2 regions of the Sphingobium sp. DN12 genome follow, and region 1 is predicted to be linked to the other one. Evidence: riboswitches for the same ligand, from Rfam matches in the RefSeq annotation. Region 1 holds a riboswitch; the other holds the start of a gene.
The links. Region 1 has a riboswitch for S-adenosylmethionine ahead of ACI6S0_RS11950 (threonine aldolase family protein). Riboswitches for the same ligand answer to the same signal wherever they lie in the genome.
Positions count from the first base shown of each region.

Region 2: linked by a shared signal. The riboswitch ahead of ACI6S0_RS10120 (homoserine O-succinyltransferase) and the one ahead of ACI6S0_RS11950 (threonine aldolase family protein) in region 1 are both predicted to bind S-adenosylmethionine.

Region 1 is NZ_CP173717.1:2,521,812-2,529,175, forward strand. Features, by position in the region: gene ACI6S0_RS11940 (patatin-like protein) at 1-1,481, shown strand, start outside; gene ACI6S0_RS11945 (hypothetical protein) at 1,478-1,975, shown strand; gene ACI6S0_RS11950 (threonine aldolase family protein) at 2,006-3,052, opposite strand; SAM-I-IV-variant riboswitch at 3,110-3,218, opposite strand; gene ACI6S0_RS11955 (4a-hydroxytetrahydrobiopterin dehydratase) at 3,254-3,544, opposite strand; gene ACI6S0_RS11960 (metallopeptidase family protein) at 3,585-3,992, shown strand; gene ccmA (heme ABC exporter ATP-binding protein CcmA) at 3,989-4,606, shown strand; gene ACI6S0_RS11970 (heme exporter protein CcmB) at 4,597-5,244, shown strand; gene ACI6S0_RS11975 (patatin-like phospholipase family protein) at 5,352-6,386, shown strand; gene ACI6S0_RS11980 (GntP family permease) at 6,379-7,364, shown strand, end outside.
Region 2 is NZ_CP173717.1:2,153,253-2,160,616, reverse strand. Features, by position in the region: gene ACI6S0_RS10140 (glycosyltransferase family 87 protein) at 1-9, opposite strand, end outside; gene ACI6S0_RS10135 (acyl carrier protein) at 217-450, shown strand; gene fabF (beta-ketoacyl-ACP synthase II) at 629-1,888, shown strand; gene mltG (endolytic transglycosylase MltG) at 1,998-2,969, shown strand; SAM-I-IV-variant riboswitch at 3,030-3,138, shown strand; gene ACI6S0_RS10120 (homoserine O-succinyltransferase) at 3,178-4,104, shown strand; gene ACI6S0_RS10115 (sugar transporter) at 4,115-4,534, opposite strand; gene ACI6S0_RS10110 (2'-5' RNA ligase family protein) at 4,642-5,145, shown strand; gene ACI6S0_RS10105 (hypothetical protein) at 5,349-5,990, shown strand; gene ACI6S0_RS10100 (NAD(P)/FAD-dependent oxidoreductase) at 6,392-7,364, opposite strand, start outside.

The DNA.
Region 1 (7,364 bases):
GCCGCCACCGCGCCTGGCCCGGCCGCGACGCCTTCCTGGCGCGCGTACTGCCGCGCCGGGCGGCACGGGGCGAGGCGGAGGACGCGGTGCTGATCGACGGATCGGTGCTGGCCAACGCCCCCTTCGCCCAGGCGATCGGCGCGCTCAAGAACCGGCCGTCGCGGCGCGAGGTCGACCGTCGGTTCGTCTATATCGATCCCAAGCCCGGCCACCGGTCGATCCACCTCAACCGCGAGGGCGAGGAGGAAGCAGCGCCGATCGGCGAGAATATGCCGCTCCCCGGCTTTTTCCGCACCATCTTCGGCGCGCTGTCGGACATTCCGCGCGAACAGCCGATCCGCGACAATCTGGAGGCGATCGACCGCCATTCCGCCCGCATCCGCCGCATGGGCCGGATCATCCAGGCGCTGCGCCCCGGTATCGAGGCGGAGGTGGAGGGGGCTATCGGCCGCATGCTGTTCCTCGACCGGCCCACGCCGGCGCGCCTGTCGGCCTGGCGCGGCAAGGCGCAGCAGCGTGCCGCCGCCTCGGCCGGTTTCGCCTTCCCCGCTTATGCCCATCTCAAGCTGTCGGGTATCGTCGAGGATCTGGCCGCGCGTCTGTTCCAGTTGAGCGGCGAGGATGCGCCGATGATGCGCGAAGCCTATCGCCAGGCGATCTGGAAGCAGGTGCGCGCGATCGGTGCCGACCAGTTGACCGAGGATGCCGGCTCCGCCGCCGCGCCCGTCCTCTTCTTCCGCACCCATGACCTCCCCTTCCGCATCCGCCGGCTGCGCTTCCTGGCGCGGCGGCTGGCCGAGACGCTGGAGTTGGAGGCCGATGCCGACAGCGAAGCGGTGCAGGCGATGCACGACGCCATCTATCGCGCGCTCGCCCTCTATACCGAATGCGAGGGCAATGATTTCTACAATGATCATGTCCGCGCCGCCGCGGCGCAGGTGCCGACCGACGCCGGTGCCGCGCTGGAGGCGATGGCGCAGGCGCGCGGCCTGCGCGCCCGCGACGAAGCCGCCGACATGCTGCTGGCCGAAGCGCTCGCCAACTTGCCCAAGGCCGGGCGCCGCACCATGTTGCTGGCCTATCTCGGCTTCCCCTTCTCCGACATCGCGACCCTACCGTTGCTTCAGGGTGACGCTGTCGATGAATATGATCCGATCAAGGTCGACCGGATTTCGCCCGAAGATTGCACCGCCATCCGCGCCGGCGGCGCCAACGCCACGCTAAAAGGCATAGAATTCAACAATTTTGGTGCCTTCTTCAGCCGGGTCTATCGGGAGAATGACTATCTGTGGGGCAGGCTCCATGGGGTGGAGCGTCTGCTGGATATCGTAATTTCCGCAATTCCTGCCCCAACCCGTCTTCCCGAAGGGGCGTTGCGCAACTATAGGCGGGCAGCGTTTCTGGCGATCCTCGACGAGGAAGAGTCGCGCTTGCCGCATGTTGCGGATCTGATCGCCGGACTGCGGGAGGAAATCGGGTGAAGGGGCGTTTGAAGCTGTTTCCGATGATGCTGGCGCTGGTGCTCGTCACCGGCTGCAAGGGCTCGTCCGATGACAGCGCACAGGCCGCCCCGGTCAGCACGCCGCAGCAGGTGGCCGTTGCCGTCGTCCAGCCCGATCCGCCGCCGCCCGCTCCGCCCGCCGTCCTGCCCTCGCGCCCGGCGCCGATCGTCACCGTCGGCCCGCCCGGCCCGACCAATTCGCTCGACCTGCCGCCGTCCAGCAATGCAGCCCAGCCCGCCCCCTTCCCGCGCGAAGTCACCGCCTTCATGGTCGACCGCGACAGCTGCGACCATTTCCGCGGCGAGGAACCCTATGATGCGGAACGGCGCGCCTATATCGAGGAAAGCGTCGCCGAACTCTGCTCCGGCACCGACGCGAAGCTGGCCTTGCTGCGCAAGCGCTACGAAAAGATGCCGGACGTCATCAGCGCGCTGAGCAGTTATGACGCCCGCATCGAGGGCGAGGAACCCTGAGGCCGCCTCGCCCGCACTAGCGCCATCCGGTCAGGCGGCGACTGCCAGGCAGGCTTCCCTGATGTCGCGGGCCAGTTCGTCGACCCGTTCCACCTGTGCATCCCAGGCGAACATGAATCGCGCACCACCGCCGATGAAGGTGTAGAAACGCCAGCCGCGCGCGCGCAGGGCATCCAGCACCGGTGCGGGGGCCGACAGGAACAGCGCATTGGCCTCCACCGGGAAGATCGGGCTGACATCGGGCAGGTCGGCGATCGCCGCCGCCAGCCGGCGCGCGCAATCATTGCCGTGGCGAGCGTTGCGCAGCCAGGCGCCGCTTTCCAGCAGGCCGATCCAGGGCGCCGATAGGAAACGCATCTTCGACGCCAGTTGCCCCGCCTGCTTGCAGCGATAGTCGAAATCCTGCGCCAGCGCGCGATCGAAGAAGATCACCGCCTCGCCCACGGCCATGCCATTCTTGGTGCCGCCAAAGCAGAGCACATCGACGCCCGCCTTCCAGCTGATCTCCGACGGGTCACAGCCAAGGCTGGCGCAGGCATGGGCGAAGCGGGCGCCGTCCATATGCAGCTTCAGCCCCAGTTCGCGGCACACGGCGGAAATCGCGCGCACTTCCTCGACCGTGTAGACAAGGCCGGTCTCGGTCGGCTGGGTGATGGTGACGACGCGCGGCTTGGGGAAATGGATGTCGGACCGGCTGGTCGCGAGCTGCCGGATCGCATCCGGCGTCAGCTTGCCGTCGGCCGAGGGCGCGGCGAGCAGCTTCGACCCGTTGGAGAAGAATTCGGGCGCACCGCATTCGTCGGTCTCGACATGGGCAGACGCCGAACAGATCACGCTATGATAGGATTGGCACAGCGCCGCGAGCGCCAGCGAATTGGCGGCCGTGCCGTTGAAGACGAAGAAGACCTCCGCATCGCCGCCGAACAGGGTGCGGAAATTGTCGGCCGCGCGCTGCGTCCATTCATCCTCGCCATAGGCCGTTGCCGATCCGCTGTTCGCCGCAAGCATCGCGTCGAGCGCCTCGGGGCAGGCCCCGGCATAATTGTCGCTGGCAAATTGCTGTGTGGAAATGGGCACGTCATGCTTCCGTCTGCTGGTGTGTGACCAAGCATCGGATCAACGTCGTCGTGGCTGCATGTCCCGTTGGATTGCCGGTCCGGCCACATCCCCCTCTTTCGAAAGGCACCACCTTGCTCGGGGAGCAGGTTGGTGTCGGACGTTGGCCCGACTCTTGATGTTGCCGGGGCGATTATCGGCCGGGCGATGCCGCGTCAAGCGTCAGCGCAGCAGCGCCTCTATCCCCTTCGCCAGATCGATGTCCCGTTGCGACAGGCCGCCGGCATCATGGGTGGTGAGCGTGATTTCGACCCGGTTATAGACGTTCGACCATTCGGGATGATGGTCCGCCTTTTCCGCCAGCAGCGCCACCCGCGTCATGAAGCCGAAGGCGGCGACGAAGTCGGGAAAGGTGAAGCTGCGCGCGATCCCGTCCGGTTCGGCGACCGCCGTCCATTCGGGCAAATCCGCCAGCGCGATCGCCCGTTCCGTTTCGTTCAGTCTGGCAAGCATTTCTCTATCCTGCGTTATTTCTTTCGCCTATGTGACAGCCATGCCTGACACTGGTCAATCGTTCCGCTTCGCCCCTACCCCACAGGAAATCGAGACACTCGCGCTGGAGGCCCTGAACCGCCTGCCCGAGCCCTTCCGTTCCTATCTCTCCAATGTCGTGATGCTGGTCGAGGATTTCGCCGACGCCGATATATTGAAGGAGATGGAGATTGACGATCCGTTCGGCCTGACCGGCCTCTATAGCGGCCGTCCCTTCGGGCAGGAGGCGCAGACCGGCGACCTGCCGCCGACCGTGCATCTTTTCCGCCGCCCGCTGCTCGACGAATGGGTCGAAACCGGCGTGCCGCTCGAAGCGCTCATCACCCATGTCGTGGTGCATGAGATCGGCCATCATTTCGGCCTGTCGGACATCGACATGCATGTGCTGGAGGATATGGTCGCCCCATGAGCGGCGCGGCGCTGCGCCTGTCGGGCCTGGCCTGTCTGCGCGGCGGACGCCTGCTCTTTGCCGGCGTCGACCTGGTGCTGGCGGCTGGCGGCAGCGCCTTGCTGCACGGCGCCAACGGCATCGGCAAGTCGAGCCTGCTGCGCCAGTGCGCCGGACTGCTGCCCGCCTATGCCGGGACGATCGACCGCCAGGGCAGCGTCGCGCTGGCCGACGAGCGGCTGGCACTCGACATGGAATTGCCGCTTCATCGCGCACTCGGCTTCTGGGCACAGCTTGACCGGGTGGATGCGGCCGCGCTCGACCGCGCGCTCTACGCCCTGGCGCTCGCCCCCTTGCGCGATGTGCCCGTGCGCATGCTGTCCACCGGCCAGCGCAAGCGCGCCATGCTCGCCCGCGTGATCGCCAGCGGCGCGGATATCTGGCTGCTCGACGAGCCGGCCAATGGCCTGGACGATGCGTCGGTCGCGCTGCTCGGCGCCGCGGTGGCAGACCATCTGGCGGCCGGCGGCATCGTCGTCGCCGCCTCGCACCAGCCTTTGCCGCTGACCGATCCGGTGCGGATCGCCATGGCCGCCCATGTGCCGGACCCGGCGCAGGAGGCGTCATGCGACTGATCGCCCTGCTCGTCGCCCGCGACCTGGGACAGGCCTGGCGCTCGGCCGGCCTGTGGCTGCCGGTCGCCTTCCTGTTGCTGGTCGCCAGCCTCTATCCCTTCGCGGTCGGCCCCGATGCCGCCCTGCTCGCCCGCACCGGTGGCGGCATGTTGTGGATCGCGGCGCTGCTCGCCAGCCTGCTGCCGGTCGACCGGCTGGTCGCGCCGGATCGCGATGCCGGCATCCTGGACCAGATCGCGCTGCGCGGCATCAGCGAGGAGATGGTGGTGATCGCCCGGCTGATCGCCCATTGGCTGGGTTTCGGTCCGCCGCTGATGATCGCCGCCTTGCCCGCCGCCGCGCTGCTGAAGCTGGACGGCGCCACGATCCTGACGCTGGAGGCCGGGCTGCTGATCGGTACGCCCGCGCTGGCCGCGCTTGGCCTGCTGGTGGCGACCCTGACCGCCGGGCTGCGCTCGTCGGGCGCGCTGGCGGGCCTGCTCGCCCTGCCGCTGGCGGTGCCGCTGCTGATCTTTGGCGCGGGCACGCTGGGCGACGGCAGCGGCGCCGCGTTCAAATTCCTGGGCGCCGCCTCCCTGCTGCTGGTCGCGATCACGCCGATCGCGGGCGGCGCGGCGATCCGCGCGGGTCGGGAATGAGGTTTGTGCAACGCGCAGGGCGTTGACATTGGCGGGCCGCAATGGTCCCATGCTGCATCGCAACAAGCTCCGACAGCGGGCCATGCCCGCCAAGCGCGAGGTGCCCGATGCCCGATCCGACTGCCGCACCGCAAAGCCGCCTGATCGACCTGGCCCTGCAGGGTGGCGGCGCCCATGGCGCCTTCACCTGGGGCGTGCTCGACCGCCTGCTGGAGGAACCCTGGCTGCGGATCGATGGCATATCCGGCACGTCGGCCGGGGCGATGAACGCCGCCGTGCTGGCCAGCGGTTATGCCCATGGCGGCGCGCCGGGTGCCCGCCGCGCCCTCACCCGTTTCTGGAGCAAGGTGTCGGACGGGGCGATGTTCAGCCCGTTCCGCCGCAGCCCGCTCGACATAGCGCTCGGCCGCTGGACGCTCGATTATTCGCCACTCTATGTCGGCATGGACCTGATGGCGCGGCTCTGCTCGCCCTATGATCTCAATCCGGGCGGCTTCAATCCGCTGACCGACATCCTCAACGAGTGCGTCGATTTCGACCATCTCGCCGCCAGCCCGATCCGCCTGTTCATCACCGCGACCAGCGTGCGCACCGGCCAGGCCCGCGTGTTCCGCAATGCCGAAATCACCCCCGACGTGCTGCTAGCCTCCGCCTGCCTGCCCACCATGTTCCACGCGGTCGAGATCGATGGCGAGGCCTATTGGGACGGCGGCTATTCGGGCAATCCGACGCTGACGCCGCTGGTGCGCGATTGCGATTCCGACGACACCATCCTGATCCAGGTGAACCCGGTCGAGCGCGCTACCGACCTCTACGCCGCGCGCGACATTGCCAGCCGATTGAACGAGATTTCCTTCAACGCCGTGCTGTTGCAGGAAATCCGGATGATGGCGCTGCTGCGCCAGGTCGCCGACCCCGGCCATGGCGAGGGCGAGAAATGGGCGAAGATGCGCATCCACCGCATCGCCAGCGCCGACATGCTGCAATTCGGCCATTCGTCCAAGCTGAACGCCGAATGGGCTTTCCTGTGGAAGCTCAAGAAGATCGGGCGCAAGGCGGCGGACGATTTCCTGAAGGATCATGGCCAGGCGATCGGCCGGGAATCGACGCTCGATATCGACGCGCTGCTCGCCCATGTCTGAGGCATTGAGCTTCCTCGGCATCCTGGTCGCGCTCGGTGCGCTGATCGCCATGGCCTATCGCGGCTGGAGCGTCCTGTTCCTCGCCCCGGCGCTGGCGATGATCGCCGCCAGCTTTTCGGGCTATCCGATGCTGGCGAGCTGGACCCAGATATTCATGGTCGCCGCCGCCGGCTTCCTCGCCCAATTCTTCCCGCTGTTCCTGCTCGGGGCGATCTTCGCCAAGCTGATGAACGACAGCGGATCGGTGCGCAGCATCGCCGATGCCATGATCGGCTGGCTGGGGTCCGGCCGCGCGATCATGGCGGTGGTGCTGGCCGGCGCGATCCTGACCTATGGCGGGGTCAGCCTGTTCGTCGCCTTCTTCGTGCTGGTGCCGATGGCGCAGGCGCTGTTCCGCGCCGGCAATATCCCCCGGCGGCTGGTGCCGGCCACCATCATCCTGGGCACATCGACCTTCACCATGACCGCCCTGCCCGGCACGCCAGCGATCCAGAATGTCATTCCCATGCCCTTCTTCGGCACCTCCATCTATGCGGCGCCGGGCCTGGGCCTGATCGCTGCGGTCATCATGCTGGCGGTGGGGCTGGGCTGGCTGCTGCGGGCGCAGGCGGCCGCCGCCGCCCGGCTGGAAGGCTATGACCCGAGCCTCTCCCCCGCCGCGCCGGTCGACAGCGCGCGGATGCGCGAGCATACGACCACCGCCTCCACCTTCGACCCCGCAGAGATGGACAAAGGGGCGCCGACCGACGACCGCCCCTCGCTCGCCATCGCCTTCCTGCCGATCGGGGTGATGATCGGCTGCAACCTCATCCTCTCGCTCTGGCTGTTCCCGACCTGGGATGCGCCCTTCCTGGCGGAGCCGCTGTGGGGCAGCACCAGCCTGGGCGCGGTTGCGGGCATATGGTCGGTGACGGCGGCGCTGATGATCGCGACGCTCGCCATCATCCTGTGCAACCGGGGCCGCCTCGTCAGCCTGCG
Region 2 (7,364 bases), 370 kb from region 1:
GTCGATCACCGCTGTTGACTGGCACAAGCGGCTGAAATTTTGGTAAACAACCCGTTGTTTCCGGGTTTTTTCCGGCTTTTTATTGCCGAAACGCACCTGTCCCTCCATCTAGGGGCTTGGCGGCCTTCCCTCTTGCCTCTATCGGGGCTTGGCACTAGGGCAATGCCTTAACGGTTATTCAGAACCACCAACGATACCCAGTAAGAAGGACCACTCATGAGTGAGACCGCGGATCGCGTAAAGAAAATCGTCGTCGAGCATCTGGGCGTCGAAGCCGAGAAGGTGACCGAGGACGCCAGCTTCATCGACGATCTGGGCGCAGACAGCCTGGACATCGTTGAACTGGTGATGGCGTTCGAAGAAGAATTCGGCGTCGAAATCCCGGACGATGCGGCTGAGAAGATCGCCACCGTCAAGGACGCGATCGACTATATCGACAGCAAGGCCTAAGGGCTTCGCGGCCTGCCCCCCGTGGCGGGCCGCCCTCCTTGCACAAGGATTGGCTCCTCCTGTCCGGTGATCCCGGAGCTTGGGGAGCCTTTTCGTATCTGGCCTGCCGTTCACAAGTGCGTGTGGAACGCCTAGATGAGCGGCACGGAACCAAAAATTGGAATTTCGGAGCAAGCATATGCGTCGCGTCGTCGTAACCGGCCTTGGCATGGTAAGCCCGCTTGGCGGGGATGTCGAAACCACCTGGAAGAACATCATCGCGTCGAAATCCGGCGCGGCGACGATCACCCGCTTCGATGCCACCGATTACAAGTGCCGCATCGCCTGCGAAGTGAAGCCGGCGGATCATGAATATGGCTATGACGCCTCGCTGGACGTCGACCACAAGATCCAGCGCCAGGTTGATCCGTTCATCGTCTATGGCATTTCCGCCGCCAGCCAGGCGCTGCGCGATGCGGGCCTGGACAATATGTCGGAAGAAGAGCGCCTGCGCGCCGGCTGCTCGATCGGTTCGGGCATCGGTGGCCTGCCGGGCATCGAAAGCGAATCGCTGGTGCTGGCTAACAAGGGCCCCAACCGCGTTTCGCCGCACTTCGTCCATGGTCGCCTGATCAACCTGATCTCGGGCCAGGTCTCGATCAAATACGGCCTGATGGGTCCGAACCATGCCGTCGTCACCGCCTGCTCGACCGGCGCCCACTCGATCGGCGACGCCGCGCGCATGATCGCGATGGACGATGCCGACGTGATGCTGGCGGGTGGCGCGGAAAGCGCGATCTGCCCGATCGGCATCGCCGGCTTCGCCCAGGCGCGTGCGCTCTCGACCGGCTTCAACGACACGCCGGAAAAGGCGTCGCGTCCCTATGACGTCAATCGTGACGGCTTCGTCATGGGCGAAGGCGCGGGCGTGGTCGTGCTGGAAGAATATGAGCGGGCCAAGGCGCGCGGCGCGAAAATCTATGCCGAAGTCATCGGCTATGGCCTGACCGGCGACGCCTATCATGTCACCGCGCCGCACCCGGAAGGCAATGGCGGTTTCCGTTCGATGCAGATGGCACTCAAGCGTTCGGGCCTCAGCCTGGAAGATATCGACTATGTGAACGCGCATGGCACGTCGACCCCGCTGGGCGACGAGCTGGAGCTGGGCGCGGTCAAGCGTCTGTTCGGCGATCATCTGGGCAGCATGTCGATGTCGTCGACCAAGTCGGCGATCGGTCACCTGCTGGGCGGCGCAGGCGCGGTGGAGAGCATCTTCTGCATCCTCGCCATGCGCGACCAGATCGTGCCGCCGACGCTCAACCTCGACGAGCCGAGCGAAAGCTGCAAGGGCGTGGACTTGGTCCCGCACGTCGCCAAGGAGCGCAAGGTGCGCGCGGTGCTGAACAACTCGTTCGGCTTCGGCGGCACCAACGCCTCGCTCATCATGAAGGCGATCTGATACGCCTGATCCTCCCCTGAAAAGGGGAGGATCATGTAAGCCATAGCCGGTTGGGCATTATTTGGGTCGGGCAGTTGGGATGATGGCAAGACGATCCGGCGCAAATCCGGTGCGGCGACTGGGCTGCATCATCCTCCTGATCGGCCTGGCCGTCATCGCCTTTGTCGGTTTCCGCTTCGTCCATGGCTGGACCGAGACGGGGCCGGCCACCCAGGATATCAGCATCGTCGTGCCGGAGGGATCGACCCTGTCCGACGCAGCGGTGCTGCTGAAATCGGCCGGCGCGGTGCGTTCGGCCGATGCCTTCCTGACCCGTGCCAAGGTCTTTGGCGGCGCCAAGCCGATCAAGGCCGGCGAGTTCGTGGTGCCCAAAGGCGCCAGCAACCGCGAAATCCTGTCCATCCTGCAGGGCGGCAAGACGCTGACCCGGCTGGTCACCATCCCCGAAGGCATGCCGTCGATCCTGGTGCAGGAACGGCTGATGGCCAATGACGAGCTGACCGGCGATGTCGCGGTGCCAGAAGAGGGCAGCGTGCTCCCCGACAGCTATGCCTTCGACAAGGGCGAGCCGCGCGCCGCGGTGCTCAAGCGGATGCAGGCGGCGATGGACAAGGCGCTGGCGAAGCTCTGGGTCGAACGCGCGCCCAACACGATCGCCAAGTCGCCCCAGGAGGCGATCATCCTCGCCTCGATCGTCGAGAAGGAAACCGCGATCGCCAAGGAGCGGCCGATGGTCGCCGGCGTCTACAGCAACCGTCTGCGCAAGAACATGATGCTGCAGGCCGACCCGACGATCATCTATCCGATCACCAAAGGCAAGCCGCTCGGCCGCCGGATCAAGAAGTCCGAGATCGCCGACGTCAACGACTACAACACCTATGCGATGACCGGCCTGCCCAAGGGGCCGATCGCCAATCCGGGTCGGCTGTCGATCCTGGCGGTGCTGCACCCGGCGGAGACGAATGCGCTCTATTTCGTCGCGGACGGGAAGGGCGGCCATATCTTTGCCGACACCTATCAGCAGCATAATGAGAATGTGCGGAAGTGGTTCGAGATCCGCCGCGCGCGGGGCGAGCTGTAAAGCCCGGCTTGGCCGATATATAGCCGGGCTTGCCACATGGTCCGGCGCGCGCTAGGGATAGTCCAGCATCAAGAGTTGGGGCGACGCCCAACGCCAACCTGCCGTTCCGGGCAAGGTGGCACTCCCGATCCGGGAGGATGTGGCCGATCCGGCAACAAAGCGGACCTCAGCCACCGATCGTCGCCCCGCCAGGAAGGACTGACGAGACGTGCCGATCAAGATTGCCGACGACCTGCCCGCCCGCCGCACGCTGGAAGCCGAGGGCGTTGCCGTGATGGGCGAGGCGGATGCGGTGCGGCAGGATATCCGCCCGCTGCGGATCGCGCTGCTGAACCTGATGCCCAACAAGATCGATACCGAGACGCAGCTTGCGCGGCTGCTTGGCGCCTCGCCGTTGCAGGTGGAACTGACGCTGGTGCGGATCAGCGACCATGTGTCGCGCAACACCTCGGCCGATCATATGCAGTCCTTCTATCGCGCCTGGACCGATGTGCGCGACGAGCGGTTCGACGGCTTCCTGATCACCGGCGCGCCGGTCGAGCATCTGCCGTTCGAGGAGGTGAGCTACTGGCAGGAACTGCGCGCCATCTTCGACTGGACCCAGACCCATGTGCATCGTTCGCTCAGCATCTGCTGGGCGGCGCAGGCGGCGCTCCATCATTTCCACGGGGTCGAGAAACATGCGCTGGAGCGCAAGGCGTTCGGCGTGTTCCGCCATCGCAACCATGCTCCGGCCTCGCCCTATCTGCGGGGCTTTTCCGACGATTTCTCGATCCCCGTGTCGCGCTGGTCGGAAGTGCGGCGCGAATCGCTGCCGGTCGATCGCGGGCTGCAACTGCTGGCCGACAGCGCGGAGACCGGGCCTTGCCTGGTCCATGATCCGCGCCATGGCTTCCTGCACATGTTCAACCATGTCGAATATGACACGCGCACCCTGGGCGACGAATATGCGCGCGACGGCGGCCGCCAGATGCCGGCCCATTATTTCCCGGATGACGACCCGACCCGGCCGCCGGAAAATCGCTGGCGCAGCCATGCCCATCTGCTGTTCGGCAACTGGATCAACGATCTCTACCAGACCGCGCCGTTCGACGTGGACATGATCGGCCAGGAGATATTGCAGAGCGCGGCCTGATCGGCGCCGATCAGCGCAGCAGACCCTTGGCCGCCTGGCTGCGGGCGTAGAGCCACTGGCCGATGCCGATCAGGACGATGACGGCCGGGAAGATCGCCGCGCCCGCGCCCTTCACCGCCAGCAGGTCGGTGCCAAGGAATGTGTATCCGAACTGGACGATCACCGCGAGCAGCGACAGCAGGAACAGCGGCACCGCGACGCGACGGCGCAGCAGCAGGGCGATCGCGCCCAGCGTGCCGGCGCCCACCGCCACCGCATAGACGACCCAGGCCCAGCCGGGCATCTGGGCGAAGGCGCGGGCGGTGTCGGGATCGGTTCTGGCGAGTTCGCTGAGGTCGGCGCCATATTGCATGACGAAGGCGGCGACGCCCATCAGGTTCCATAGCAGCAGGATGACGGCGATGATGACGAAGGATGCCGGTGCGCGCATGATGCTTCCCCTCCTGGTCCGCGCCTGCTTGCCGGGCGCGGCATCTGTCATCATATAGCCTGTCCCGGCCGGGCGAAAGTCCGCCATCGCGTTGCAGGGAGGCGGTCCTGGCTGATCCGATCATCGTCACCGCGCTGCTGGGCGCTGCCGATTTCGCCTGGGCGGATGGCTTGCGCCGCGCCCATTTTCCGCCCGAACGCAATCAGGTGCCGGCGCATGTCACCCTGTTCCATCATCTGCCGCCTTCGCTGCTGCCCGAACTCAGGACGCGGATGAAACAGATATGCGCCGGCCCGGCGCCACGGGCGCGGCTGGGCGATGTGCTGCTATTGGGGCAGGGGGTCGCCTATCGCATCGACAGTCCCGATCTGGCGGCGTTGCGTGGCGAATTGGCGGACGCCTTCACCGGCCTGCTGACGCCGCAGGACCAGGCCGGCTTTCGCCCGCATCTGACCGTGCAGAACAAGGTGGAGCCCAGGGTCGCGCGGGCGCTGGCCGACCGATTGCGCGCCGATTTCCATCCCCGCCCGATCGCAATCGCAGGCCTGGCCGCCTGGCACTATCGCGGCGGACCATGGGAACTGGCAAACGAGACCCGCTTTCGCGGGTAGCGACGGCAGAATGGGGACGACAGATAGCCCCTCCCTTTCAGGGAGGGGTTGGGGTGGGTGGCGAGCGCAGCGAGCTTCTGCCCGATCGACCGTAGGCCGCCGCAACGCGGCGCACCTACCCCCGGCCCCTCCCTGAAAGGGAGGGGAGTGGGAAACGTCAGATTCTGCTCGCATCGCGCCCGTTTGCCGGTCATTCTGGCCTCATGAACAAGGGCGTATTAGCTCAAGCGATGGTCCGCGCCAGCGAGGCGTTGGACGCCGTCTATCGCACTTTCGAGATGCCGGCGCCGTCGAGGATCGAAGGCTGCCCTTGCTGTATCGATACGCGCGGCACAGATGTCTTGCTCGCTACCCCATTGCGTGAAATCAGCGGTATGGCTCTCTGGCGCTATGTTTCGGGTGCGTTCCTGACGGTTGGTGACGAGCAAGACTTTCGCTATCTGCTGCCGCGCATTCTGGACGTGTCAGTGTCTGATCCAGCGAATGCCAACAATCCCGAGATCGTGCTGGGCAAGCTGGCGCTCGCGGGATGGGACTCCTGGCCACCGCATGAAAAAGCTGTGATCGAAATGTTCGTCGGAGCGTGGTTTGAACTGGCCCTGGCGAGAGATCTTGCAGAAGCAGATGAAGGTTGGATCGGATGGGATGCCGAGAGTGTTCTTTGTGGCGCGGCTCGAGCCGGGGTGCAGCTAGACCGCTGGCTGCTGCGATTGGCTGCGCCAGACGCCGCGCCGGTTCTGGCTGACATTAGTGATAGGTTCCCACGCGAGCCATCGGGTTTTTGGGAAGATGTTCCCTGCGCCTTTCATGCGGTGCGAGTATTTTTGGATCAAGGACGAGCCTAGATCAGCATTCGTCCGATCGGGGCATCCGACTTTCGACTTGCCGCTCATAGGAGCGACGGGTTCAAAAAAAAACGGGAGATTCCGATTATCGAGCGCGCTAAGCGGCCGGCTTCCCGGCCGTCTTTCCTACTCGGCATTTTTCTGGTCCATCCTGTGGGATGGAATTGGCCGCTCTTGTCGCTCCCACATCGACCGCATTGCCACAGCCTGCCGCAACAAGTCTGTCGCGTCATGGTCGCCTGATCGTCGCTTCGCTGGCGCGTCGGTGTCGCTTCACAGGCGCGCGATTGTCGCGCCGCCGTCGCTTTCCGATGACCCTATGCCGGGAAAATGGCGCAAAACGGGGCGACGACACTGTGAACTTCGTAGGAAAATCCGATTGTCGCGTCGTCGCCGACCGATCAGGCCAGGCCCACTTCCTTGAGCGGAATGCCGGCATCGGCCAGTTGCCCGGGGTCGAGATGGGCGCCCGACAGCACATGGGCGCGGCCCTGGACATAGTCCTTGACCGCATTGACGCAGTCGAGCGCGATCACCTTGCCGCCCTTCAGATAGACGACCGAGAAGCTGCGGGTGGCCGGATCGCCGCGCAGCACCGTCTGGTCGAAGCCGGTCGACAGGCCCACCGTCTGGAGCTTGAGATCATATTGGTTCGACCAGAACCAGGGGACGGCGTCATAGGCCTCTTCCTTGCCGAGGATGTGGGCCACGGCGGTTTTGGCCTGGTCATTGGCATTCTGGACGGATTCGAGGCGCATCTGCGCGCCGCCGGCAAAGCGGTTGGCGTGCGATGCGCAATCGCCCACGGCATAGATGTCGGGCAGCGAGGTGCGGCAATATTCGTCGACATCGACGCCATTGCCGCCGGCCGCGCCGGCCGCGATCAGCGGGCCGGTTTCAGGCACGATGCCGATGCCGACGATCACCATGTCGGTTGCGATCCGCTCGCCATCCTGCATCAGCACTGCCGTCGCCCGGCCATCCTCGACCGCGATACAGTCCATCTTCGCGCCTGTGCGCAGGTCGACGCCATGGGCGCGATGTTCCGCCTCGTAGAAGCGCGAGAGATCCTCACCCGCGACGCGGGCCAGCACCCGATCGAGCGCTTCGAGCAGCACCACGGTCTTGCCGAACTTGGAAAGGACGGCGGCCGCCTCCAGCCCGATATAGCCGCCGCCGATGATGGTGACATGGTTCACGCTGTCGATCTTCGCCATCATCGCGTCGACATCGTCGCGGCGGCGCACGGCATGGACATTGGCGGCTTCGGCGCCGCTGCAGGTCAGCATCCGAGGGCTGCCGCCGGTACACCAGATCAGCTTGTCATAGCCGATTTCCTCGTCGCCGACGGTGACGAACTTGCCGACCGGATCG